Linked DNA regions of Bradyrhizobium diazoefficiens. The protein of the gene in region 1 binds, or shares a complex with, the protein of each later gene. Links are inferred from orthologs where the notes say so. Each region holds a gene or a part of one and is shown on either strand. Other genes may lie near its edges. The genes, in order: accB and accD.

Region 1 (16,335 bases):
GGTCGGATCGATCTGCCTGGAGAGGTTGGCGTTGAGCTTGTTGCGGTCGAGCTCGCCCTCCCACCAGGCGACGATCACGCAGGCAACGCCGTTGCCGCACAGATTGGTCAGCGCGCGGCACTCGCTCATGAACTTGTCGATGCCGAGCACGATCGCCATGCCCGGCACGAGGCGCGGATCGACCACGGCGAGCGTTGCCGCCAGCGTGATGAAGCCCGCCCCGGTGATGCCCGAGGCACCCTTCGAGGTCAGCATCGCCACGACCAGAATCGTGAGCTGCTGACTGAAGGAGAGATCGTAGCCGAGCGCCTGCGCGATGAAGAGCGTCGCCAGCGTCATGTAGATGTTGGTGCCGTCGAGGTTGAACGAATAGCCCGTGGGCACCACGAGGCCGACCACCGACTTGGAGCAGCCGAGCCGCTCCAGCTTCTCCATCAGGGACGGCAGCGCACTTTCCGAGGACGAGGTGCCGAGCACGATCAGCAGCTCGTCCTTGATGTAGGCCAGGAACTTGAAGATCGAGAAGCCGGCGATCCGCGCGATGATGCCGAGCACCACTAACACGAACAGCGCCGCGGTGACGTAGAACGTCGCGATCAGTCCGATCAAGTTGAGGATCGCGCCGGTGCCGAACTTGCCAATCGTAAAGGCCATCGCGCCGAACGCACCGATCGGCGCCGCGCGCATCACGATCGCGATGACGCCGAACACCGCGTGCGCGGCATCGTCGATGAAGCTGCGGATGGAATGGCCGCGCTCGCCGAGCCCCATGATGGCGAAGCCGAACAGCACCGAGAACAGCAGCACCTGGAGGATCTCGCCTTGCGCGAAGGCGCCGACCACGGTGTCCGGAATGATGTGCAGCACGAAATCGACTGACTTCTGACCGGCGGCCTGCTTGGCGTAATTGGCGACGGCCGCCTCGTTGGCCGCGCCGCTGCCGAAGCCGGCGCCCGGCTTCACCAGATTGCCGATGATCAGTCCGATCACCAGCGCAAAGGTCGAGACGATCTCGAAATAGACCAGCGCCTTGACGCCGATGCGGCCGACCTTCTTGGCGTCCTGGATATGGGCGATGCCGGAGACCACGGTGCAGAAGATGATCGGCGCGATCACCATCTTGATCAGCTTGATGAAGCCGTCGCCGAGCGCCTTGATCCAGTCGTTGGTGGCGACTTGCGGCCAGAGCGAGCCGACGATGACGCCGAGCACGATGGCGATCAGCACCTGAACGTAGAGAATTTTGTACCACGGCTTGGCTGCGGCTGGCGCTGCAGGCGCCGCCGCCATCGTTGTCGTCGTCATTGTTTCACTCCCCCTCAAACTCGGAGCCAGCCAAGATCAACTTGGCCGGCTCTGTCAATCGGAACTGCTCGTTTTGGCGCGCTTTAGCCGCGGCGATCGACGATCCGGCGTGCCGCCGGCATCAGCGTCGCGCCCAGCGCGTTCTTGACCAGCGAGGCTGCAATAAATGGCGCAACGCCGACTTGCCAGGCCTTCGCGGCGCCGAGTCCGAGACCAAAAGCAAGCCAGCCGAACCCGGCCACCAGTATGACAATATGACCAACTGCCATCGCTGCGAACAACAGCACGACGCTGCGATCCCAGCCGCGCTCGGCGAGCCAGCCGGTGATGAAGGCGGCGCCAACGAAGCCGAACAGATAACCGGCGGTCGGACCGACCAGCGGTGCAATCCCGCCGACCGGGCTGGCGAACACCGGCAGTCCCATTCCGCCTTCGGCGAGGTAGGCGATCATGGTTGCGCTGCCAAGGCGCCAGCCATAGGCAGCGCCGATCATCAGCACCACCAGCGTCTGCAACGTCATGGGCACGTAAGGCAGCGGCAGGTTCACCTTGGCTGATAGCGCCATCAAGGCGGTGCCGAGCGCGATCAGCACGACGGCGCGAACTGCGCCGACACTTTCACCCGGCCGGGTCGGCCACATCAGGGCGGCGAGAGGAGAATGCGAAGTGACGGACGGCAAGGAAGGGTCAGACAAGTTGAACTCCGGAAGGCTTTCCAAAACTGGCGGCTATTTAAGCCAGTGAGCGATCCGGTCAACTGCCTCGCGCATCTCTTCCGCCGAGCGCGCATAGGAAAAACGAATGAACGAGCGGCCGTGGATAGGATCGAAATCGACTCCTGGCGTTGCCGCGACGTTGGCCTGCTCCAGCATCTGCTTGGCGAACTCGAAACTGTCGGAGGTGAAGTCGGAGACATCGGCATAGAGATAAAATGCACCGTCGGCAGGCAGAAACTTGCGAAGGCCCGCCTTGGGCAATCCCTCGATCAAAATGCGCCGGTTTTCCTGATAGCCGTGCTTGATCTCCTCCATCTCGGCCGCGCCGTCGAATGCCGCCTCCGCCGCGATCTGCGACAGCGCCGGCACCGAGATCGACAGGTTCTGCTGGAGACGCTCGATCGGGCGCACCAGAATTTCCGGCGCGACCATCCAGCCGACGCGCCAGCCGGTCATGCAAAAATATTTCGAGAACGAGTTGATCACCAGCGCGTGCTCGGATAGCGCCGCCGCCGTCACTGCGGGAAACGCGTAGTCGAGCCCGTGATAGATCTCGTCGGAGATGAAGCGGATGCCGGCATCCTCCGCCGCTGCGATCAGGCCGGCGAGCGCCTCGCGCGACATCATCGTTCCCGTCGGATTGGCGGGGCTGCCGACCAGCACGCCCTTGAGCGGCGCCTTGCGATGGGCGGCGAGCAGCGCCTCGCCCGTCAGCGCATGACGCGTCTCGTCGGCGGTCTCGATCAGCACCGGCTCGCAGCCGAGCGCGGTGAGGATGTGGCGGTACGGCGGATAGCCCGGCACCGTCACGGCGACGCGGTCGCCCGGCTCGAACATCGACAGGAACGCCAGGATGAACCCGCCGGAGGAGCCCGTCGTCACCACGATCCGCTCGGGGCTGACGTCACAGCCATAGACATCGCGATAATGCCGGGCGATGCGCGCGCGCAAGGAAGGAATGCCGAGCGCCGAGGTGTAATCGATCCGCCCGGCCTCGAGCGCGGCATGGGCCGCCGCGATCGCGGTCTTCGGCGCACCCGCCGCGGGCTGGCCGACCTCCATATGGATGACGTGGCCGCCGGCGGCCTCGATTCGGGCTGCCGCGGCCATGACGTCCATCACCATGAAGGGGGGAACATCGCTGCGGCGGGAGGGCTCGAGCCACTGCCCCAACCGGTTCCTCAATGTCGCATGGTGCATCGATTTCTGCTATTTCGCTGGCGGACCGGTCCGTCCGGTCCGTAAAAAACGGGGCGCTTGCGCCCCAGACTGGCCGCATTGTACGGCTCATAAGGAGTGCGGCTCACAAGGGCATATCGCGTATCCGGTCCGCCGCCAATCGCCAAAACCAATCACGAAACCGCTTTGCAAGAACGCCTGACCAAGACCGTTTGACCCAGACCGCCTGATGTTGCCCCAGATCGCATTGCGCAAGAAGGCCTCCGCCCTCACTGCCCTCGTCACGGCCGCGGCGATCGCGCTGCTGCCGGTTCCGGCCGCGCATGGACAGGCCAAGGGGCCGCCGGTGCTGCGCGACACCGAAACCGAGCAGCTGCTGCGCGAATACACCCGCCCGATCCTGCGCGTCGCCGGTCTGGAGAAGCAGAACATTCAGATGGTGATCCTCAACGACGCCTCGTTCAACGCGTTCGTTGCGGACGGCCGCCGCATCTTCGTCAATTACGGCGCAATCCTCCAGTCGGAGACGCCAAACCAGATCATCGGCGTGCTCGCGCACGAAACCGGGCATCTGGCCGGCGGCCACCTGTCCAAGCTGCGCGAGCAGCTCGCCACCGCCCAGACCCAGATGATCATCGCGATGTTGCTCGGCGCCGGCGCGATTGCCGTCGGCAGCACTCGTGGCAGCAACAGCGCGGGCAATAACGGTCTCGCCAATGCCGGCGCGGCCGCGATCGCCGCCCCGCAGGAGATGATCCGCCGCTCGCTGCTGTCCTACCAGCGCCAGCAGGAGGAGAACGCCGACCGCGCCGGCGTGAAATTCCTGACAGCGACCCAGCAATCGCCGAAGGGCATGTACGAGACGTTCAAGCGCTTCACCGGCGAAAGCCTGTTCGCCGCACGCGGCGCCGATCCCTATCTCCAGTCGCACCCGATGCCCGCCGAGCGCGTCGCCGCGCTCCAGGAATTCGCCAGCTCCAGCCCCTATTGGGACAAGAAGGACGATCCCGCGCTGCAGCTCCGCCACGACATGGTGCGTGCCAAGATCTCCGCGTTCATGGAGCGGCCGGAGACGGTGTATCGCCGCTATCCGCAGACCAACGAGAGCCTGCCGGCGCGCTATGCCCGCGCCATCAGCACCTATCTGCACGGGGACTTACGCAGCGCGCTGGCCCAGATCGACGCCCTGATCCAGGTCCAGCCCAACAACCCGTACTTCTACGAGGTGCGCGGCCAGGCGCTGCTGGAGAGCGGCAAGCCTGCCGAGGCCATCGCCCCGCTGCGCAAGGCGGTCGCGCTCTCCAACAATGCGCCCCTCATCGAGATGTTACTTGGGCAGGCTCTGGTTGGAACCGATAATAAGGCCTACACGGACGACGCCGTTCGGATTCTCCGCGCCGCGGTGGCGCGCGAGCCCGAGGCGCCGCTCGGCTATACCCAGCTCGCGATGGCCTATGGCCGGAAGGGCGACTATGCCGAGGCCGATCTCGCCTCGGCCCAGGCCGCCTATTTGCGCGGCGACAACAAGACCGCCCGCGAGCTTGCCACGCGCGCGAAAACCCGTTTCGCCGTCGGCACGCCCGGATGGGTCAAGGCCGACGACATCGTGGCGGCGAAGCCGCCGCGCAACTAGATCGACCCAACCGACGCCCGACACTACGACGTCACGACATCGAGCTTAAGTCCGCCGGGACGCATCCCGAAACCTGCTTTGGATAAGAGGATTTGCCTATGCCTTCGCTGCGCCTGCTTGCTCCCGCGCTGTTTGCGCTCGCCATGTTCGGTGCAGCCGTGCCCGCGTCGGCCGACAGCTTCTCCGATGCCCAGCGCACCGACATCGAGGCGATCGTCAGGAACTACCTCGTCACCCACCCGGAGGTGCTCGAGGAGGCCATGACCGAGCTCAGCAAGCGCCAGGCCGACGCCGAAACCAAGAAGCACGAGGCCAGCATCGCGCAGAATTCGGATGCGATCTTCAACTCGCCGCGCCAGGTCGTGCTCGGCAACAAGGACGGCGACGTCACCTTCGTCGAGTTCTTCGATTACAATTGCGGCTACTGCAAGCGCGCCATGGGCGACATGCTCGACCTCATGAAGAGCGATCCGAAGCTGAAGGTCGTGCTGAAGGAATTTCCGGTGCTGAGCCAGGGTTCAGTCGAGGCGGCGCAGGTCGCGGTCGCCGTGCGCATGCAGGACCCCACCGGCAAGAAGTATCTCGACTTCCACCAGAGGCTGCTCGGCGGCCGCGGCGCCGCGGACAAGGCGCGCGCCATGCAGGCGGCCAAGGAGGCCGGCCTCGACACCGCCAGGATCGAGAAGGACATCCAAAACCCTGAGGTGCGCGCCACCATCGAGGAGAACTTCAAGCTTGCGGAGGCCATGGGCATGAACGGCACGCCGAGCTACGTGATCGGCAAGCAGATCGTGATCGGCGCCGTCGGCCTCGAAGGCCTCAAGGAAAAGATCGGCGTCGCCCGCTGCGGCAAGGCAACCTGCTGATCAGGTGTTCTACGCTTCAGCAAACGCAAAAGGCCGGCTGAAAAGCCGGCCTTTTTCTTGCACCAAACCGTGGCTCACACCTTGGTTCAAACCTTGGCGCGATCCTGCAAAGTCATTCATCCGGCATTCAACAAACAAATGCCGCGGAACAGGCGAAGTTCCGGAACAACTCAAATCCCCTTTCGTTGGTGGCGCGGGCAATGACGCGAAGAAAACACGTGAGGAGAATTCGATGTTGAATCGCTTTATGATCTCGGTTGCCGCGCTCGCGCTGGTCGCGGGCACCGGTTTCGCCAACGCACAGGGCACCATGGGCCGCGACAGCGGCGGCGCGCAGACGCAGCATTCGCAGTCTTCGGGCGGCGCGGCCGAGCGCAGCGGCTCGATGGGCAAGGAATCCACCCAGGAGAAATCCGCACAAGACAAATCCACCCACGAGAAGGGCACCGTCGGCCAGGCCGGCGGCTCCGGCAGCATGAAGTCCGGCACCTCGGCCGAGGACAAGTCCTCGGGCGCGACGAAGGACGAGCATTCGGGCCGCGAGATGAACAAGAACGCGGCTGAGGACAAGTCCGGCGCCACCAAGGGCCAGCGCACCGACGAGCGTGCGCAGGGTCAGCAGGACAAGTCCAAGAGCATGAGCCAGGACACCAGCAAGTCCGGCGCCCAGAAGGACCAGAAGGCTGAGGGCAGCAAGACCGGCACCTCGACCAACAACGCCGAGAACCAGAATCGTACCGGCACGAGCCCCAACCAGAACGCTCAGGGTCAGACCGGCACCAGCACCAACCAGAACGCCCAGGGTCAGACCAACACGACGGTTGGCCAGGCCGGTGCCGGCGCCAAGCTCTCGACCGAGCAGCGGACCCAGATCACGTCGGTGATCCGCGAGGAGCACGTGCGGCCCGTCACCAACGTGAACTTCTCGATCTCGGTCGGCACGCGCATTCCGCGTGAGGGCATCGAGCTGCACGCCCTGCCGTCGCGGGTCGTGACGATCTATCCGGAGTGGCGGACCTATAAGTACGTCCTGGTCCGGGATGAGATCGTGATCATCAATCCGGACACCTACGAGATCGTGGCGGTCCTGAACGCCTAAGGCCGGATACCGGCAACCTCAGGGGCGGGCAGCAATGCCCGCCCCCTTTGCATTCGGCCGCAGCCATGGTTAGGACTGGTTAACAAGCAATTTCCGTATCTTCCGCACAGGTTTTTGCGCTCTGGATGAGGGGCTTGATGCACCCCCGGAGCCCCTTCGAGGCTTCCCCTGGGGCGCTTTGTTACCTATAACCGCCGCCACGCCGAAGCACCTCTTTCCGGGATTGGAATGGCTGAACCTGCAACCGACACGATCCTCGTCCTGAACGGGCCGAACCTCAACATGCTGGGGACGCGCGAGCCCGAGAAGTACGGTCATGCCACGCTGGCCGATGTCGAGGCGCTGTGCCGGGAGACGGCAGCACACTTCGGCCTGAAGGCCGACTGCCGCCAGTCCAACCGCGAAGGCGAGCTGATCGATTTCATCCACGAGGCGCATGCGCGCAAGATGAAGGGCATCATCATCAATGCGGGCGGCTATTCGCACACCTCGATCGCGCTGCACGACGCGCTGCTGGCGGTGCAGATCCCGACGGTCGAGGTGCATGTGACCAACATCCATGCCCGCGAGAGCTTCCGTCACCACTCCTACACCGCGCGCGCGGCCTTCGCCTCGCTCTGCGGTTTCGGCATCGAGGGCTACCGCCTCGCCATCCAGGGCCTTGCCGCCAGGCTCGGCATCAAGTCCAAAGCCTGACGCTCCCTCATCACACAGAACATTCGGATCAAACAACATGGCGCGCCAGCCAGACGATAAAGCAGCCGCAAAGTTTTCCAGCGAGGATTCCGCGCTCGTGCGCGAGCTCGCATTGCTGCTCGATGAGACCAGCCTCACCGAGATCGAGATTGAACGTGCGGGCCTGCGCCTGCGCGTCGCCCGCAACATCAGCGTCGCCGCGACCATGCCGATGCCGGTCGCAGCCCCTCCCGCCGCCCTGCCGGCGGCAGCAAGCGCCGTTGCAGCGCCCGCTGCGGCCGCAGCCGACCTGTCTAAACATCCCGGCGCCGTCACCTCGCCGATGGTCGGCACCGCTTATTGGGCGCCGGAGCCCGGCGCCAAACCGTTCATCGAGGTCGGCAGCAAGGTCTCGGTCGGCCAGACGCTGCTGATCATCGAAGCCATGAAGACCATGAACCAGATCCCCTCGCCGCGCGCCGGTACGGTGACACAGATCCTGGTCGACGACGGCCAGCCGGTCGAGTACGGCGAGCCGCTGGTCATTATTGAGTGACGCGAATGGGGAATAGCGAATAGCGAATGGCATCAGCCTTCCCTACTCGCCATTCGCCACTCGCCATTCGCTGCAGGACAACATGTTCGACAAGATCCTCATAGCCAATCGCGGCGAGATCGCCCTTCGCATCCTGCGCGCCTGCAAGGAGCTAGGGATCGCCACCGTTGCCGTGCACTCCACCGCCGACGCCGATGCCATGCATGTGCGCCTGTCGGACGAGAGCGTCTGCATCGGCCCGCCACCGTCCAAGGACAGCTATCTCAACGTGCCCGCGCTGCTCGCGGCCTGCGAGATCACCGGCGCCGATGCCGTGCATCCCGGCTACGGCTTCCTGTCCGAGAACGCGCGCTTCGCGGAAATTCTCGCGGAGCACAATCTGCAGTTCATCGGCCCCAAGGCCGAGCACATCCGCCTGATGGGCGACAAGATCGAGGCCAAGAAGACCGCCAAGAAGCTCGGCATCCCCGTGGTGCCCGGCTCCGACGGCGCGGTCGGCCCCGACGACGATGCGATGGCGATCGCGAAGAAAATCGGCTTCCCGGTGCTGGTGAAGGCGGCGGCCGGCGGCGGCGGCCGCGGCATGAAGGTCGCGCACAGCGAGGCCGACCTCCAGGTCGCGCTGTCGACGGCGGCCAATGAAGCCAAGTCGGCCTTTGGCGACGCATCGGTCTATCTGGAAAAATACCTCCAGAAGCCGCGCCACATCGAGATCCAGATCCTTGGCGACGGCCGCGGCGGCGCCATCCATCTCGGCGAGCGCGATTGCTCGCTGCAACGCCGTCACCAGAAAGTCTGGGAGGAAGGGCCCTCACCGGTGCTCGCCGCCGCCGCGCGCGCCAAAATCGGCGAGACCTGCGCGAAAGCGATGCGCGAGATGAAATATCTCGGCGTCGGCACCATCGAGTTCCTGTTCGAGGACGGCGAGTTCTACTTCATCGAGATGAACACGCGCATCCAGGTCGAGCATCCCGTCACCGAGAGCATCACCGACATCGACCTCGTGCTGGAGCAGATCCGCATCGCCGCGGGCGGCGAATTGCCGGCGAAGCAGACTGAGGTGCAGATCATCGGCCACGCCATCGAGTGCCGCATCAACGCCGAGAACCCGCAGACCTTCCGGCCCTCGCCGGGCCGCATCACCCAATATCACCCGCCCGGCGGGCTCGGCGTGCGGATCGATTCCGCGGTCTATCAGGGCTACCAGATCCCGCCATATTACGACTCGCTGGTCGGCAAGCTGATCGTCCATGGCAAGACCCGGGCCGAATGCCTGATGCGGCTGCGCCGGGCGCTGGACGAGATGGTGGTCGAGGGCATCGAGACCACGCTGCCGCTGTTCCGTGACCTGGTCCGCCAGGCCGCCATCATCGATGGCGACTACCACATCCATTGGCTGGAACAGTATCTCGCCGGCAAGGCGGAACCTGCTCCCAAATAACGTCCAGCCGCTTTGGAACCCTTTGCCTTCGCGGACGTTCTGAGCAGTTGGAACTGCTCTCGGGGGCCTCTTTGCATTCCGTCGTTTGTGTGAGGCGAGACCGTCGTGACGGCTGAGTCCCTCCGGCGGCGCGCAATCTGGCAGATCCTGCTGTTCGCGGCGGGCCTCTTGGTGCTGACCGTGATCAGCGCCGGCTCGGTCTATCTCGTCAACAAGGCCAGGGAGGACAGCAAATGGGTGATCCACACCATCGAGGTGGAAAATCAGATCAACACCCTGCTGCTTGAAGTCCGTCGCGCCGAGAGCGGCGCCCGCGGCTTTCTCCTGACGCGGGGACCGGACTTCCAGTCGGACCATGAGAAGGCCGTCGCAGCGATCATTCCGGCGCTCGACAAGCTTACGCGTCAGATCGGCGACGATCCGGCGCAACGCGACAGCATCGAGAAGCTGAGAGCAGCGATCGGAACGCGGCTCGACCAGTTCTCGCGCGAGATGGATTTCGTCAGGCAGGATCAACCCGATCGGGCCATTGCGCTGGTCCGCGAGGCCGCCGCAAGCAACACCACGACCACGATCGGCAACCTGGCCAACGCGATGATCCGCGAAGAGGAGCGGCTGTTCCGGATCCGGACTGCCAACTCCGATCGAAGTCAGACGCTCGCCGCATCGATGACGGGCATCGGATCGGGCCTCGTCGTGCTGCTGGCGCTGATCTCGATCTGGCTGGTCCGCCGATCCGCACGTGCGCGCGATGAAGCTGACACGCGTCTGCGCGACGCAAACCTCAACCTTGAGTCTGTCGTCGACGAACGCACGGCAGACCTGCGCGAGGCCAACGACGAAATCCAGCGCTTTGCCTACATCGTCAGCCACGATCTGCGCTCGCCCCTCGTCAACATCATGGGCTTCACCAGCGAACTCGAAGAGCTTGGCGGCGACATTTTCCGCCGCATCGGCAGCCTCACCCATGAAGCGGCCGGCGGGCCGCCGCCGGCGGCTGGCGAGATTTCGCTCACAGGCCCCGACCAGCAGCTTTCGGCGGATTTTTCCGAGGCGCTCGGCTTCATCAAGTCCTCCATCGCCAAGATGGATCGCCTGATCTCGGCGATCCTCAACCTCACCCGCGAGGGCCGGCGCGAGTTCAAGCCGGAGAAGATCGACATGCGCGAGCTGATCGAGGCCATCGTCTCGACACTGGCGCATCAGGCCGCCGAGGCGCAGGCCGAGATCCATGTCGAGCCGCTGCCGAATCTGGTCAGCGACCGTCTTGCGCTGGAGCAGATCTTCTCCAATCTGATCGACAACGGGATCAAATATCTCAAGACCGACGTTCCCGGCGAGATCAGAATCCGGGGGCGCACCAAACTCGGATACGCTATCTTCGAGATCAGCGACAACGGCCGGGGCATCGATCCCAGGGATCACCAGCGGATTTTCGACCTATTCCGCAGGGCGGGAACCCAGGACAGGCCCGGCCAGGGCATAGGTCTTGCCCACGTGCGTGCACTTGTGCGCCGCCTCGGCGGCACGATGTCGGTATCGTCGGAACTGAACGCGGGCAGCACGTTCACGATCACACTGCCCATCGCCTGGAACGCCAGCAACCGGAACGCAGATCGATGACTCAGCCCGTCAGCATCATCATGATCGAGGACGACGAGGGACATGCCCGCCTGATCGAGCGCAACATCCGCCGCTCCGGCGTCAACAACGAGATCATCTCCTTCGCCAACGGCAGCGACGCGATGAGGCACCTGTTCGGCGCCGACGGCAGCGGCCTCGTGCAGAAGGGCAATGCGCTCTTGATCCTGCTCGACCTCAACCTGCCCGACATGACCGGAATCGACATCCTGAAGCAGATCAAGGAGAACAAATATCTGAAGGCCTCGCCCGTGGTGGTGCTGACCACCACCGACGACAGCCAGGAAATCAAGCGCTGCTACGAGCTCGGCTGCAACGTCTACATCACCAAGCCCGTCAATTACGAGAATTTCGCCAATGCCATCCGGCAGCTCGGCCTGTTCTTCTCGGTCATCCAGGTCCCTCCCGCCGCCCCATGAACCAGCGCACGCCAACACTGCTCTACATCGATGACGACGATGCGCTGGCGCGCCTGGTCGATCGCGGCCTGACGCGGCGCGGCTACAAGGTCGTGCATGCTGCAAGCGGCGAGGAAGGCCTCGAACGCATCCGCCGCGCGGGGACCGATGGCGGCATCGACGTCGTGGCGCTCGATCAGTATATGCCCGGGCTCGACGGGCTGGAGACGCTCGAGCAGATCATGGCCATCGCGGGCGCGCCGCCCGTCGTGTTCGTCACGGCCTCGCAGGATTCCACCATTGCGGTGACTGCGTTGAAGGCGGGCGCGGCCGATTATCTCGTCAAGGACGTCAAGGGCGACTTCATCCCCCTGCTCCACGTTGCGGCCGAGGGCGCGCTGCGCCAGGCCGAGTTGCAGAAGGCGCGCGAGGAAGCCGAAGCCGAGATCCACGCCTCGCGCGACCGCTACGCCGCGCTCGCCGCCGAGCGCGAGCTCTTGCTGCGCGAGGTCAATCACCGCGTCGGCAACTCGCTCCAGATCATCGCCTCGCTGCTGCACCTTCAGGCGAGCTCCGCCGCGCGGGAAGAGGTCAAGGCGGCGCTGACCAATGCGATGGGCCGCGTTGCAGCGGTCGCGCAGGTGCACCGCCGCCTCTACACCTCGCAGGACCTCAAGAGCGTGGTGCTGAACCAATATCTGGATTCGCTGCTCGAGGATCTCCGCCGCTCGGCCGAAGGCAACCGGATGTCGCGCCTGACGCTGAAGGCCGAACCGATCGAGATCGACCCGGACCGCGCGGTCGCCGTCGGCATCATCGTCAACGAGCTGGTGATGAACGCGGTGAAATACGCCTATCCTGACGGCGCCGGCCCGATCCATGTCGAGCTGAGCTCGACAGGAGACGACCTGCTGCTGTCGATCAGCGACGACGGCGTCGGCGACAAGGGCAAGGCCGATCCGCGCTCCACCGGCATGGGCCAGCGCATCGTCGCAGCGATGGCCTCCAAGCTCGAAGCCACCGTCGAGCGCGACCCCGCGCATTCAGGAACCCGCATCGTGCTGAGGTTCCGCCGCGCGCCCGCCGCCCCCGGCAAAGCAAATAATGTCGCCGCGAGCTGACCCGCGCCGCCCATCGCAACCGAATTGCGATCCTGCTATTGTTGCGTCATGACTTCGCGCGACTCCGCCTCGTCTGAAATCACGCCGGCCGTGCTGCTGCGCGCCTATGCCTGCGGCATCTTTCCGATGGCGGAGAGCGCCGACGATCCGACCCTGTTCTGGGTCGAGCCGGAACTGCGCGGCGTGATCCCGCTCGATGGATTCCGCGTCGCCTCGCGGCTGGCGCGCACCGTGCGCTCGGATGCGTTTCGCGTCACCGTCAACACCGCGTTCAAGGCGACCATCGCCGGCTGCGCCGCGCCGCAGGCAGGGCGCGAGGACACCTGGATCAACAAGCGCATCCGCGACCTCTATGGCGGCCTCTACGAGCTCGGCCATTGCCACAGCGTCGAGGCTTGGCAGGGCGACGAGCTCGTCGGTGGGCTCTACGGCGTCAGCCTCGGGCGCGCCTTCTTCGGCGAGAGCATGTTCCACACCGTGCGCGATGCCTCGAAGGTCGCACTGGTGCACCTGGTCGCGCGGCTGATCCACGGCGGCTTCGAGCTGCTCGACACGCAATATGTCACCGAGCATCTGAAGAGCTTTGGCGCGGTGGAAATCTCACGGCGGCGCTACACCGGCCTGCTCGACAAGGCGCTGGCCGGCGATCCCGGCGATTTCCTGCGGCTCTCCGCCGGCGAGGCAATCCCGGGCGCCCGCGCGCTCGAGATCATCGCCTCGCGGCAATAGGATCTAGCGGCCGAAGCCGGGGAAATTGAACAGACCGGGCCGCTGCTGCTCCGGCTGCGGCGGAGCCGGCTGCGCTTGCGGCGGCGGCGGCAGAGGCTGCGGCGGGCGCTGCTGGACCTGCTTGGGTGCGGCCCTCTTCTGCGCAGGCGGCGGTGGCGCGGCCGGCTTGGTGGCGGGATCGGGCGCAGCGGTTGCCACGGTCTGCTGCGGCTCTTTGCAGTCGGTCAGCCAGATGTCGTAAATCGGGTGCTCGACGCCGTGCAGGCCCGGGCTTGCCGCGTACATCCAGCCCGAGAAGATGCGCTTCACCTCGCCCTGCAATGTGATCTCGTCGACCTCGACGAAGGCGTCGGTATTGGCGGCTTCCGTCGCCGGGCGCGTATAGCAGGCGTCGGTCTTGACGCGCAGCGCGCCGAACTGGACGGTCTCGCCGATATCCTCGTCGAAATTGATGATGCGCCCGGTGATCTTGTCGAGGCCGGAGAAGGTCGCCTTCTTGTTCACGATCTTCTGGGCCGGCGGTTCGGTCACGACCTCGTCGCCCGGCTGCAGGCTTGCCGGTGTCTGCGGCACGGCACCGCCGGGTGCGCCCTTCTGCTGCGGCGGGCGCTGACCGGGCGTGCCCGGCGGATTGGGCGGAGCGACCGCCACGGAGGGCGGCTGATTGGGCGGAGCGGCGGCGGAGCCCGGCGGCGGCGCCAGGGGCTGGCTCTCGACCGGCCCGGGCAAGGCATTGCCCTGGATGTTGCCTTGCCGTCCCGGCGGCGGAGGCATCGGGCGCGAGGGCAGCACGCGGCCCTGGGGTGGCAGCGCGGGGACTTCCTCGTCGTCGTCATCGGGCATCGGCGGTTGCGGCTGGCCGCGCGGAATGCTGCCCGGCGGCCGCAGCGGCGGCGGATCGGAGAAGATCGTGCCGATCTGCGCCTGCACGGGCATCGCCACCGTCAGCGCGGTAGCGGCCAGCAGCGCCGCAAGGCCTGTCAGAGTAAAGCTTTTGAACATCTCGCGCGGCTTCAACAGCGAATCGGGCTTGTTGGACATTTTACAGGGGATACCGCCGCTCGCAGGCCATCGGGTTAACACGCCGAATACGGCGGGGAAAGGGCGGCATTCCTGCCCTGCCCGCCGCCCGCTGGCCAGACCGGCTCCCCGATGGGATAGTTGATGCGCCTCTCCCCGGGGCCGCGCGGCGGGTATTGCCCCGAAAACGACGTCCCAACGACAACCAGAAGCCTCGGAGGTTCCGGGGCTACGAGATCGCAATCGAAATGCCGCCCGCCCTCCAAGCCATCATCGCCGCTCCAATCCGCTGGCTGACCTGGATTGGCGACCAGGGCACTCGCGCCGTGGCGACGGTGGTGTTCATCGCGGTCGCAGTGCCGCCGATCGGCGCGCTGCTGCGACCCTATCTCACCTGGGCGATCGTCGGCCTGCTCTGCATCTCGTTCATGCGCGTCGATCTCGCCGCGCTCTACGGCCATTTCCGCCGGCCCGCTTTGGTCGCGACCGCCACCGCATGGACCACGCTGGGTGTGCCCCTGATCGTCGGGCTGATCGCCTGGGCGACCGGCTTCGACAACCGCGCCCCCGGCCTCTTCCTCGGCTTGATGCTGCAGGGCATGGCCTCACCGATGATGGCATCGCCCGCGCTCGCCGCCATGATGGGCCTCGATGCGACGCTGGTGCTGATCACGCTGGTGACCTCGACGGCGCTGGTGCCCTTCACCGCCACGCTGTTCGCCGGCCTGTTTCTCGGCGCCAAGCTCAGCGTCACCCCGCTGGCGCTGGGCCTCAAGCTGCTCGGCCTGCTGGCAGGCTCGCTGCTGGGCGCGACCATCATCCGGCGCCTCGCCGGCGCGGCGGCGATCCAGCGCCACAAGCGGCCGATCGACGGCATCAACATCATCATCCTGCTGGCATTCGCGTCCGCGATCATGGGCGATGTGGCCCACGACGTGCTGACCGATCCGGTCGTCACGATCGGCGTCGCGCTGCTGGCCTTCGCGGTCTACTTCACGCTGCTGGCGGTGACGACGCTGATCTTCCGCCGCATCGGCTATGAGCGCGCGCTGGCGCTCGGCCTGATGGTGTCGCAGCGCAATCTCGGCCTGATGCTGGCTGCGACTGCCGGCGCGCTGCCGGCCACGACCTGGCTCTATTTCGCGATGACGCAGTTTCCGATCCACCTGTCGCCCTACATGCTGATGCCGATTGCGCGGCGATTGACCGCAAGGGCGGAGGTGTCCCGCATGGCGGTCCCGGGCAGCCCAATTTGACGACTGCACAATGGCCTCGCTGGAAGCCACGGCAGACCCCGGCGCCTCATGGATTGCGCGGTCTCTTTTTCTTGCACTCTGCCAATATCCAGTCCCGGAACGCTTTCATCGCAGGCGAGAGCCTTTTTGATTTAAGCGACGTGAGCCAATAGGACCCCAAAAGGACCTGGCGGTCATAGGGACAAACCAACCGCTTGCGCGACAGATCGTCCGAAAACAACGCGACCGGCAGAAGCGCGACTCCGGCGCCCTGAGCTGCCGCATGCGCCAAAGAGACCGACGAATCGAAGGTCGGACCGGTCATCCGCGGTTGCCTGCATTTGACCATCTCGAACCAGTGCGCCCACTCGCCCGGGCGATACGATCGCAACAGCACCTCCTTATGGAGGTCGACCGGATTTTTAAGGCGCTTCGCGACATCAGGCGCACACATCGGGGTGAAATGAGCCTCGATCAGAGGCTCGGCATTGGTCCCGTGCCACGCACCGTCGCCAAATCGAATGGCGTAGTCCAGTCCTTCGCCGCCAAGGTCCACACGGTTGTTGTTGGCAAAGATCCTGATATCGATATGCGGATGGCTCGAGGTGAAGCTCCCGATGCGCGGAAGGAGCCAGCCGGACGCGAACGTTCCGACCACGCCGATGGCGAGACTCTCGCGCATTCGACCGTTCTCGAACCGATCCAGCACCTGACTGATCTG
Region 2 (8,322 bases), 4.3 Mb from region 1 along the record:
GGCAACATCGTCGTCTCCCGCCGCACGGTGTTGGAAGAGACCCGCGCCGAGCAGCGCCAGGAGCTGGTGCAGAACCTCGAAGAGGGTCAGGTCATCGACGGCGTGGTCAAGAACATCACCGATTACGGTGCGTTCGTTGATCTCGGCGGCATCGACGGCCTGCTGCACGTCACCGACATCGCGTGGCGCCGCGTCAACCACCCGACCGAGGTGCTCTCGATCGGCCAGACCGTGAAGGTCAAGATCATCAAGATCAACCACGAGACGCACCGCATCTCGCTGGGCATGAAGCAGCTGCTGGACGACCCATGGCAGGGCATCGAAGCCAAGTACCCGCTGGGTGCCCGCTTCACCGGCCGCGTCACCAACATCACCGACTACGGCGCGTTCGTCGAGCTCGAGCCGGGCATCGAAGGCCTGATCCACGTCTCCGAGATGTCGTGGACCAAGAAGAACATGCACCCCGGCAAGATCGTGTCGACCTCGCAGGAAGTCGACGTGCAGGTGCTGGAAGTCGATTCCGTCAAGCGCCGCATCTCGCTCGGTCTCAAGCAGACCATGCGCAACCCGTGGGAGGTCTTCGTCGAAGGTCACCCGACCGGTTCGGTGGTCGAGGGCGAGGTCAAGAACAAGACCGAGTTCGGTCTGTTCCTGGGTCTCGAGGGCGACGTCGACGGCATGGTCCATCTCTCCGACCTCGACTGGAAGCTTCCGGGCGAGCAGGTGATCGACAACTACAAGAAGGGCGACATGGTCAAGGCCGTGGTGCTCGATGTGGACGTCGAGAAGGAGCGCATTTCTCTCGGAATCAAACAACTTGAAGGCGACCCCTTCGCCGAGCCGGGCGATGTCAAGAAGGGCGCGGTCGTGACCTGCGAAGTGCTCGAAGTGAAGGAGAGCGGCATCGAGGTGAAGATCGCCGGTACCGACTTCACCACCTTCGTCAAGCGCTCGGAGCTTGCGCGTGACCGCAACGACCAGCGCGCCGAACGGTTCGCCGTCGGCGAGAAGGTCGATGCCCGCGTGATCCAGTTCGACAAGAAGGCCCGCAAGGTTCAGGTGTCGATCAAGGCGCTCGAAGTCGCCGAAGAGAAGGAAGCCATCGCGCAGTACGGCTCCTCCGATTCGGGGGCGACGCTCGGCGACATCCTCGGCACCGCGCTCAAGAACCGCGGCGAGAACAAGTAAGCGAAGCTTTCGTTTCGCGAACATCAAAGCCCCGGCGCGAGCCGGGGCTTTTTTGTTGCGGCTCAAGCACCGCCGTCGTCCCAGACAAGCGCGCCTTAAGCGCGCGCAGATCAGGACCCATAACCACAGGAACCCGGTTTGGCAAAGACTCGGAGTTACCAGTCTCGCGCCGCAACTGCACCCTGTGGTTATGGGTCCCCGCCTTCGCGGGGACGACACCCTGAGTGCTTGGCGACCCCCTGCCCTAAGCAGCAGGCGGCCTTGTTTTCTTCTAATTGCGCCGCAATTGATGTATCCAGATAAGCCAATGGTCACGCTGTGACGGCACAACGCGTCTGGACTTTGTATTTGGAGATATTCCGATGTCGCTCGATTCGGACATCATCGTCGATCGCCGCAGGATTCGCCGCAAGCTGACGTTCTGGCGTGTGATGGCCGCGCTGATCGCGATCGCCGCGATTGCGGGCTTTGCCCTGGTCGCGACGCCCGGTGCGCGCGGCACCTTCGCCGCCGCCGGCTCGATCGCGCGGGTGCAGATCGAGGGCCTGATCCGCAGCGATTCCGAACGCACGCAGGCGCTGGAACGGCTGGAGAATTCGCAGGCCGCGGCCGTCATCGTTCACATCAACTCGCCGGGCGGCACCACCGCCGGCTCCGAGCAGCTTTACGATTCGCTTGCACGGCTGAAGGCAAAAAAGCCGCTCGTCGTCGTGGTCGAAGGGCTCGCCGCTTCCGGCGGTTACATCACGGCGATTGCCAGCGACCACATCATCGCGCAGCAGAGTTCGCTGGTGGGTTCGATCGGCGTGCTGTTCCAGTTTCCCAACGTCTCGGAGCTGCTGAAGACGGTCGGCGTCAAAGTCGAGGAGATCAAATCCTCGCCGCTGAAGGCCGCGCCCAACGGCTACGAGCCGACCAGCCCCGAAGCGCGCGCAGCGCTGGACGCACTGGTCAAGGATTCCTATGCCTGGTTCAAGGAACTGGTGAAGCAGCGGCGTGGCATGGATGACACGCAGCTCGAAAAAGTCGCCGATGGCCGCGTCTTCACCGGACGCCAGGCGATCGATCTCAAGCTGATCGATCAGCTCGGTGACGAGAAGGACGCCGTGACCTGGCTGGTCGAACAGAAGGGCGTCAAGAAGGGCCTTTCGGTGCGCGACTACAAGCTTGAGCCCCGCTTCGGCGATCTGCCGTTCCTCAAGACGGCGGCTGCCGTGACGCTGGAAGCGCTGGGTTTGGGCTCGATCGCGCATCAGATCGCGCAAACCGGCGTCGTGCAGGCCGTCGATCGGCTCGGAATGGATGGAATGCTGGCTCTGTGGCAGCCGGCTGCGTCGAACTGACGGAACCGCGCGAGCGCTGCAGGTTTTTCCCGTCTGACGGGTGGCAGGGCAGCTCGCTTTTTCGGCATTTGTCACGTATTTTCACGACGCTCAACCTTGATTTAGCGTCTTGACAGATCACGGTATTTTCACGGAAATGGTCATCCGCACGCTCCCGGGTCCTATCTCTCGATGATCAAATCCGAACTTGTTCAGCGTATCGCCGAGCACAACCCGCATCTGTACCAGCGGGATGTCGAGAACATTGTGAATGCGATTCTCGAAGAGATCGTAGCGGCCCTCGCGCGCGGTGACCGCGTCGAGCTGCGCGGCTTCGGTGCCTTCTCGGTCAAGCATCGCCCTGCACGCGCCGGGCGCAATCCGCGCACCGGAGCCCATGTGCCGGTCGATCAGAAGAGCGTTCCGTTCTTCAAGACCGGCAAGGAAATGCGCGAACGGCTGAACCGCGACCATCCGGATCCCGGCGCGCCAGATTAAGTCTGTCGTCCGGGCTTTACCGAACGGCCGCATGGTGCGGCAGCAAGCTTGATTCAAGACGGGCGATCGCGATGCGAAAGTTCCTGACCGCGCTGATCGTGATTCCAGTGTTCCTGCTGCTGGTGGCTTTCGCTGTCGCCAACCGGCATTTCGTGACGGTCTCGCTCGATCCCTTCATTTCGGACGATCCGTCGTTCGCGGTGACGCTGCCGCTGTTCCTGCTGCTGATCCTGGTGGCCGCCCTCGGGGTTCTCGCGGGCGGTCTGGCCGTCTGGTTTGGCCAGCGGCAGTGGCGGCGCGCGGCGCGGCGGAACGATGCGGATGCGCGGGCTGCGAGGAGCGAACTGGCCAATCTGCGGGCCCAAATGGCCGCGGCAAAGCCCGAATCCCAGCGCCTTCCCGTCCCATCCGGGACAGGCCTTTACGGGCCCGTCGGGCGAGACAAGCAGCGCGCGACGTTGTAGAAGCGGCCCCGACCGAAAACCCGTTTTCCGGCCGCCGCTTGCGGCCGCTACCCGCTTTGAGGCCATGTCCCTGCTCGTCAAAATCTGCGGCCTGTCCACGCCCGAGACACTTGACGTCGCGCTCGATGCCGGCGCCGACATGGTCGGGTTCGTGTTCTTTCCGCCGTCGCCGCGGCATCTGTCGCTGGAGACGGGGCGCGACCTCGACCGCCAGGTGAAGCGGCGCGCGCTTAAAGTGGCGCTCACCGTCGATGCCGACGATGCGACGCTCGACAACATCATGGACGCGCTGTCGCCGGATATCTTCCAGCTCCACGGCAATGAGAGCGTGGCGCGGCTGCGCGATATCAAGCAGAAATTCGGCCGCCCCGTGATGAAGGCCGTTCCGGTCGCAACCGCGGCCGATCTTGCCGTGTTGCCGGGCTATGCCGCAGTCGCCGATCGCATCCTGTTCGATGCGCGCGCGCCAAAGGACGCGACCCGCCCCGGCGGGCTGGGTGCGCCGTTCGATTGGCACCTGCTCGAAAATCTCGATCTGAACGTGCCCTACATGGTCTCGGGCGGGCTGCATGCCGACAATGTCGCCGAAGCGCTTCGCCTCACCCGCGCCGGCGGCGTCGACGTGTCCTCCGGTGTCGAGAGCGCCCCCGGCGTCAAGGATCCCGAGATGATCGAGGCCTTCATTCGCGCCGCGCGCGCCACTCAAGAGTTGAGCGTTCGATGACCATCGCCAAACCAAACTCATACCGCAGCGGCCCCGACGAGCGCGGCCATTTCGGCATTTTCGGCGGACGTTTCGTCGCCGAGACTCTGATGCCGCTGATCCTCGACCTGGAGCAGGCCTATACCGCGGCCAAGGCCGATCCGGCCTTCCAAGCCGAGATGAACGGTTATCTCAAGAACTACGTCGGCCGGCCCTCGCCGCTCTATTTCGCCGAGCGCCTCACTGAACATCTCGGCGGCGCGAAAATCTATCTGAAGCGCGAGGAGCTCAACCATACCGGCTCGCACAAGGTGAACAATGTGCTCGGCCAGATCATGCTGGCGCGGCGCATGGGCAAGAAGCGCATCATCGCCGAGACCGGCGCCGGCCAGCACGGCGTTGCCACCGCGACGCTGTGCGCGCGCTTTGGCCTGGAATGCGTGGTCTATATGGGCGCCGTCGACGTCGAGCGGCAGCAGCCCAACGTCATCCGCATGGAGATGCTGGGCGCCAAGGTGGTCCCGGTGCAGTCGGGCACGCGCACCCTGAAGGACGCCATGAACGAGGCGCTGCGCGACTGGGTCACCAACGTGCACAACACCTTCTACTGCATCGGCACGGTGGCAGGCCCGCATCCGTATCCGACGCTGGTGCGCGACTTCCAGTCGATCATCGGCAACGAGACCAAGGCGCAGATGCAGGAGGTCGAGGGCCGCCTGCCGGATTCGCTGGTCGCCTGCATCGGCGGCGGCTCCAACGCGATGGGCCTGTTTCATCCCTTCCTCGACGATCCCACCGTCGAAATCTTCGGTGTCGAAGCCGCGGGGCACGGGCTCACGCAATTGCATGCGGCGTCGATCGCGGGCGGCCGCCCCGGCGTGCTGCACGGCAACCGCACTTATCTGCTGATGGATGCCGACGGCCAGATCCAGGACGCGCATTCGATCTCGGCCGGCCTCGACTATCCGGGCATCGGCCCCGAGCATTCCTGGCTGCACGAGATCGGCCGCGTGAACTACCTCTCCGCGACCGATGACGAGGCGCTCGCCGCGTTCCAGCTGCTCTCCAAGCTCGAAGGTATCATCCCCGCGCTCGAACCCGCGCATGCCATTGCCAAGGTGATGGAGCTCGCGCCGAAGCGCTCAAAAGATCACCTGATGGTCGTCAATCTCTCCGGCCGCGGCGACAAGGACGTCCCGCAGGTCGGCGACATCCTGAGGGGCAACAGCAAGTGACCACGCGTATCGACACCCGTTTCGCCGAGCTGAAGAAGCAAGGCCGCTCGGCCTTTGTCACCTATGTGATGGCCGGCGATCCCGATCTCAGGACGTCGCTCGATATCGTCAAGGCGCTGCCCAAGGCAGGCGCCGACGTCATCGAACTCGGCATTCCCTTCACCGATCCGATGGCGGATGGTCCCTCGATTCAGGCTGCAGGTCTGCGCGCGCTCAAGGGCGGCATGACCTTGAAGAAGACGCTGGAACTCGTGCGCGCCTTCCGCAAGGACGACGACGTCACGCCGCTGGTGCTGATGGGCTATTACAATCCGATCTACATTTACGGCGTCGACAAGTTCTTGGCTGATGCCAAGACGGCCGGGGTCGACGGCCTGATCATCGTCGATTTGCCGCCGGAAGAAGACGACGAACTCTGCATTCCCGCGCTGAAGGCGGGCTTGAACTTCATTCGTCTCGCGACCCCGACCACCGACGACAAGCGCCTGCCTGCGGTGCTCGCGAACACATCAGGCTTTGTCTATTACGTCTCCATCGCCGGCATCACCGGTGCAGCAGCGGCGGACGCCAATGCCGTCGGTGAAGCTGTCGCGCGCATCAAGCGGCATACCAGTTTGCCGATCTGCGTTGGTTTTGGCATTCGCACACCGGAGGCGGCGCGCGCCATTGCGCAGAAGGCCGATGGTTCGGTGGTCGGCACCGCGCTGGTCGATGCGCTCAAGAACAGCCTCGATGCCGAGGGGCGGGCGACCGCCAAAACCGTTAACGCCGTGGCTGAGCTGACGGCGGCCTTGGCCCAGGGCGTCAAGGGCGCGAAACAGGCAGCCGAATAGGCCACAATTCCGCTGCCAAGGCGGACGACACGGCGGCTTGCCGCGCGCGGGCCCGGCAGCCATATATCCTTCAGGCGATCCCCAGGGGCTCGCACATCGGAGCAAACCATGAACTGGCTTACCAATGTGGTCCGGCCGAAGATCCGCAACATGCTGCGGCGGGAGACGCCGGAGAATCTGTGGATTAAGTGCCCGGATTCTGGACAGCTCGTGTTCTACAAGGACGTCGAAGCCAACCAGTTCGTCATTCCCGGCTCGAACTACCACATGCGCATGAACGCGGTGGCGCGCCTGAAGTCGATCTTCGACAACGAGACCTGGTATGACGTCGCGCTGCCTGACGTGATGCCCGACCCGCTCAAGTTCCGCGACGAGAAGAAATACGCCGACCGCATCAAGGATGCCCGCGCGCGGACCAATCTGAACGACGCGATCAAGGTCGGCTACGGCAAGCTCGAAGGCGCGGCCGTCGTCGTTGCCGTGCAGGATTTCGATTTCATGGGCGGCTCGCTCGGCATGGCCGCGGGCGAGGCGATTGTGCGCGGCATGGAGCTTGCGGTCGAGAAGAAGTCGCCGTTCATCGTGTTCGCCGCCTCGGGCGGCGCGCGCATGCAGGAAGGCATCTTGTCACTGATGCAGATGCCGCGCACCACCGTCGCGGTCCAGATGCTGCGCGAAGCAAAGTTGCCTTACATCGTCGTGCTGACCAACCCGACCACCGGCGGCGTCACCGCCTCCTATGCGATGCTGGGCGACGTACAGATCGCCGAGCCTGGTGCGTTGATCGGCTTTGCCGGCGCGCGCGTGATCGAGCAGACCATCCGCGAGAAGTTGCCCGAGGGATTCCAGCGCGCCGAATATCTCAAAGAGCACGGCATGGTCGACATGGTCGTGCATCGCCACGAGCTGCGTCCGACCCTGGCGCGGCTCTGCCGTCTGCTGACCAAGGCGCCGGCGCAGGATGGTGCATCGAAAACGGTGCAGCCGGTCGTCAGCCCGGCGCAGATCGTATCGGCCGCTGAGACGGCGCCGGCCGCGCCGCACGCGTGAGCGCCTCCGCCGATAGCGCAAAGTCCTCGCTCGATGCGTTGATCGGGCGGCTGTCGGCCCTGCATCAGAAGCGCATCGATCTCGGGCTGGAGCGGATGCACCGTCTGCTGGAGCGGCTCGGTCATCCCGAAAACAAGCTGCCGCCGGTGATCCACATCGCCGGCACCAACGGCAAGGGCTCGACCCTCGCTTATCTGCGCGCGACGCTCGAAGCCGCCGGCCTGCGTGTCCACGCCTACACCTCGCCCTATCTGGTCCGCATCAACGAATGTTTCCGGCTCGGCCGCATCGGCGGCGGCGTGCTGGTCGGCGACGACGAATTGCGCGCGGCACTGGAAGAGGTCGAGCGCGTCAATGCCGGCGAGGCCGCGACAGTTTTCGAGTTGAAGACCGCGGCCGCGTTTCATCTATTCGCGAAGCACCCGGCCGATGTGGTGCTGCTCGAAGTCGGCCTCGGCGGCCGACTGGATTCGACCAATGTGGTCGATACGCCGGCGGCCTGCGTGATCACGCCGATCAGCATGGACCACATGGATTTCCTTGGCGACACCCTAACGTCGATCGCCGGCGAGAAGGCCGCGATCATCAAGCGCGGCGTGCCCGTGATCTGTGCCGAGCAGGCGGGCGAGGCGATGGCCGTGATCGAGGCGCAGGCGGGGCGCATGCGCGCGCCGCTGTTTGCCGCGAACGAGGCTTGGCACGTCAATGTCGAGCATGGACGTCTGGTCTATTCCGACGATCGCGGCCTGATGGATCTCACAGCGCCGCGCCTGTTCGGCCGCCATCAGTTCGACAATGCAGGTCTTGCGATCGCGACGCTGCGCGCGATCCCGAACTTCAAGATCAACCACGCCGCATTCGAGGCCGGCATCCTCAGTGCGGACTGGCTGGCGCGGATGCAGCGCATCACGGCGGGCGAGTTGCTGTCCTGGGGACCGCAGGGCTCGGAGATCTGGCTCGACGGCGGCCACAATGCCGAAGGCGGGCGCGTCGCGGCAGCAGCCCTCGGCGATCTCGAAGAGCGGGTGT

What was found.
Region 2: the proteins of accB (region 1) and accD are in contact, whole or in part, in a solved structure (PDB 8UXZ), measured with the Escherichia coli proteins. The link is inferred for Bradyrhizobium diazoefficiens from one-to-one orthologs.

What each region holds. Positions count from the first base shown.
Region 1 is NZ_CP067100.1:4,369,087-4,385,421, forward strand. Bases 6,435-9,280 are described here. They hold accB (acetyl-CoA carboxylase biotin carboxyl carrier protein), read left to right. Parts: upstream 6,435-7,531; coding sequence 7,532-8,029; downstream 8,030-9,280. Other genes in these bases: JJB99_RS20760 (DUF1236 domain-containing protein), read left to right, coding at 6,435-6,798; aroQ (type II 3-dehydroquinate dehydratase), read left to right, coding at 7,027-7,494; accC (acetyl-CoA carboxylase biotin carboxylase subunit), read left to right, coding at 8,112-9,280. Outside these bases: JJB99_RS20735 (dicarboxylate/amino acid:cation symporter), read right to left, coding at 1-1,305; JJB99_RS20740 (biotin transporter BioY), read right to left, coding at 1,389-1,946; JJB99_RS20745 (pyridoxal phosphate-dependent aminotransferase), read right to left, coding at 2,034-3,221; JJB99_RS20750 (M48 family metalloprotease), read left to right, coding at 3,430-4,833; JJB99_RS20755 (DsbA family protein), read left to right, coding at 4,932-5,699; more of JJB99_RS20760, read left to right, coding at 5,932-6,434; more of accC, read left to right, coding at 9,281-9,470; JJB99_RS20780 (sensor histidine kinase), read left to right, coding at 9,576-11,093; JJB99_RS20785 (response regulator), read left to right, coding at 11,090-11,530; JJB99_RS20790 (sensor histidine kinase), read left to right, coding at 11,527-12,630; aat (leucyl/phenylalanyl-tRNA--protein transferase), read left to right, coding at 12,679-13,359; JJB99_RS20800 (DUF2155 domain-containing protein), read right to left, coding at 13,363-14,400; JJB99_RS20805 (Na+-dependent transporter), read left to right, coding at 14,628-15,635; JJB99_RS20810 (LysR family transcriptional regulator), read right to left, coding at 15,682-16,335. UniProt on the Escherichia coli protein: This protein is a component of the acetyl coenzyme A carboxylase complex; first, biotin carboxylase catalyzes the carboxylation of the carrier protein and then the transcarboxylase transfers the carboxyl group to form malonyl-CoA.
Region 2 is NZ_CP067100.1:90,872-99,193, reverse strand. The notes cover bases 5,489-8,322. They hold accD (acetyl-CoA carboxylase, carboxyltransferase subunit beta), read left to right. Parts: upstream 5,489-6,351; coding sequence 6,352-7,293; downstream 7,294-8,322. Other genes in these bases: JJB99_RS00370 (bifunctional folylpolyglutamate synthase/dihydrofolate synthase), read left to right, coding at 7,290-8,322; trpA (tryptophan synthase subunit alpha), read left to right, coding at 5,489-6,243. Also shown: rpsA (30S ribosomal protein S1), read left to right, coding at 1-1,188; signal peptide peptidase SppA, read left to right, coding at 1,551-2,531; JJB99_RS00400 (integration host factor subunit beta), read left to right, coding at 2,703-3,008; JJB99_RS00395 (lipopolysaccharide assembly protein LapA domain-containing protein), read left to right, coding at 3,080-3,472; JJB99_RS00390 (phosphoribosylanthranilate isomerase), read left to right, coding at 3,537-4,196; trpB (tryptophan synthase subunit beta), read left to right, coding at 4,193-5,410; more of trpA, read left to right, coding at 5,407-5,488.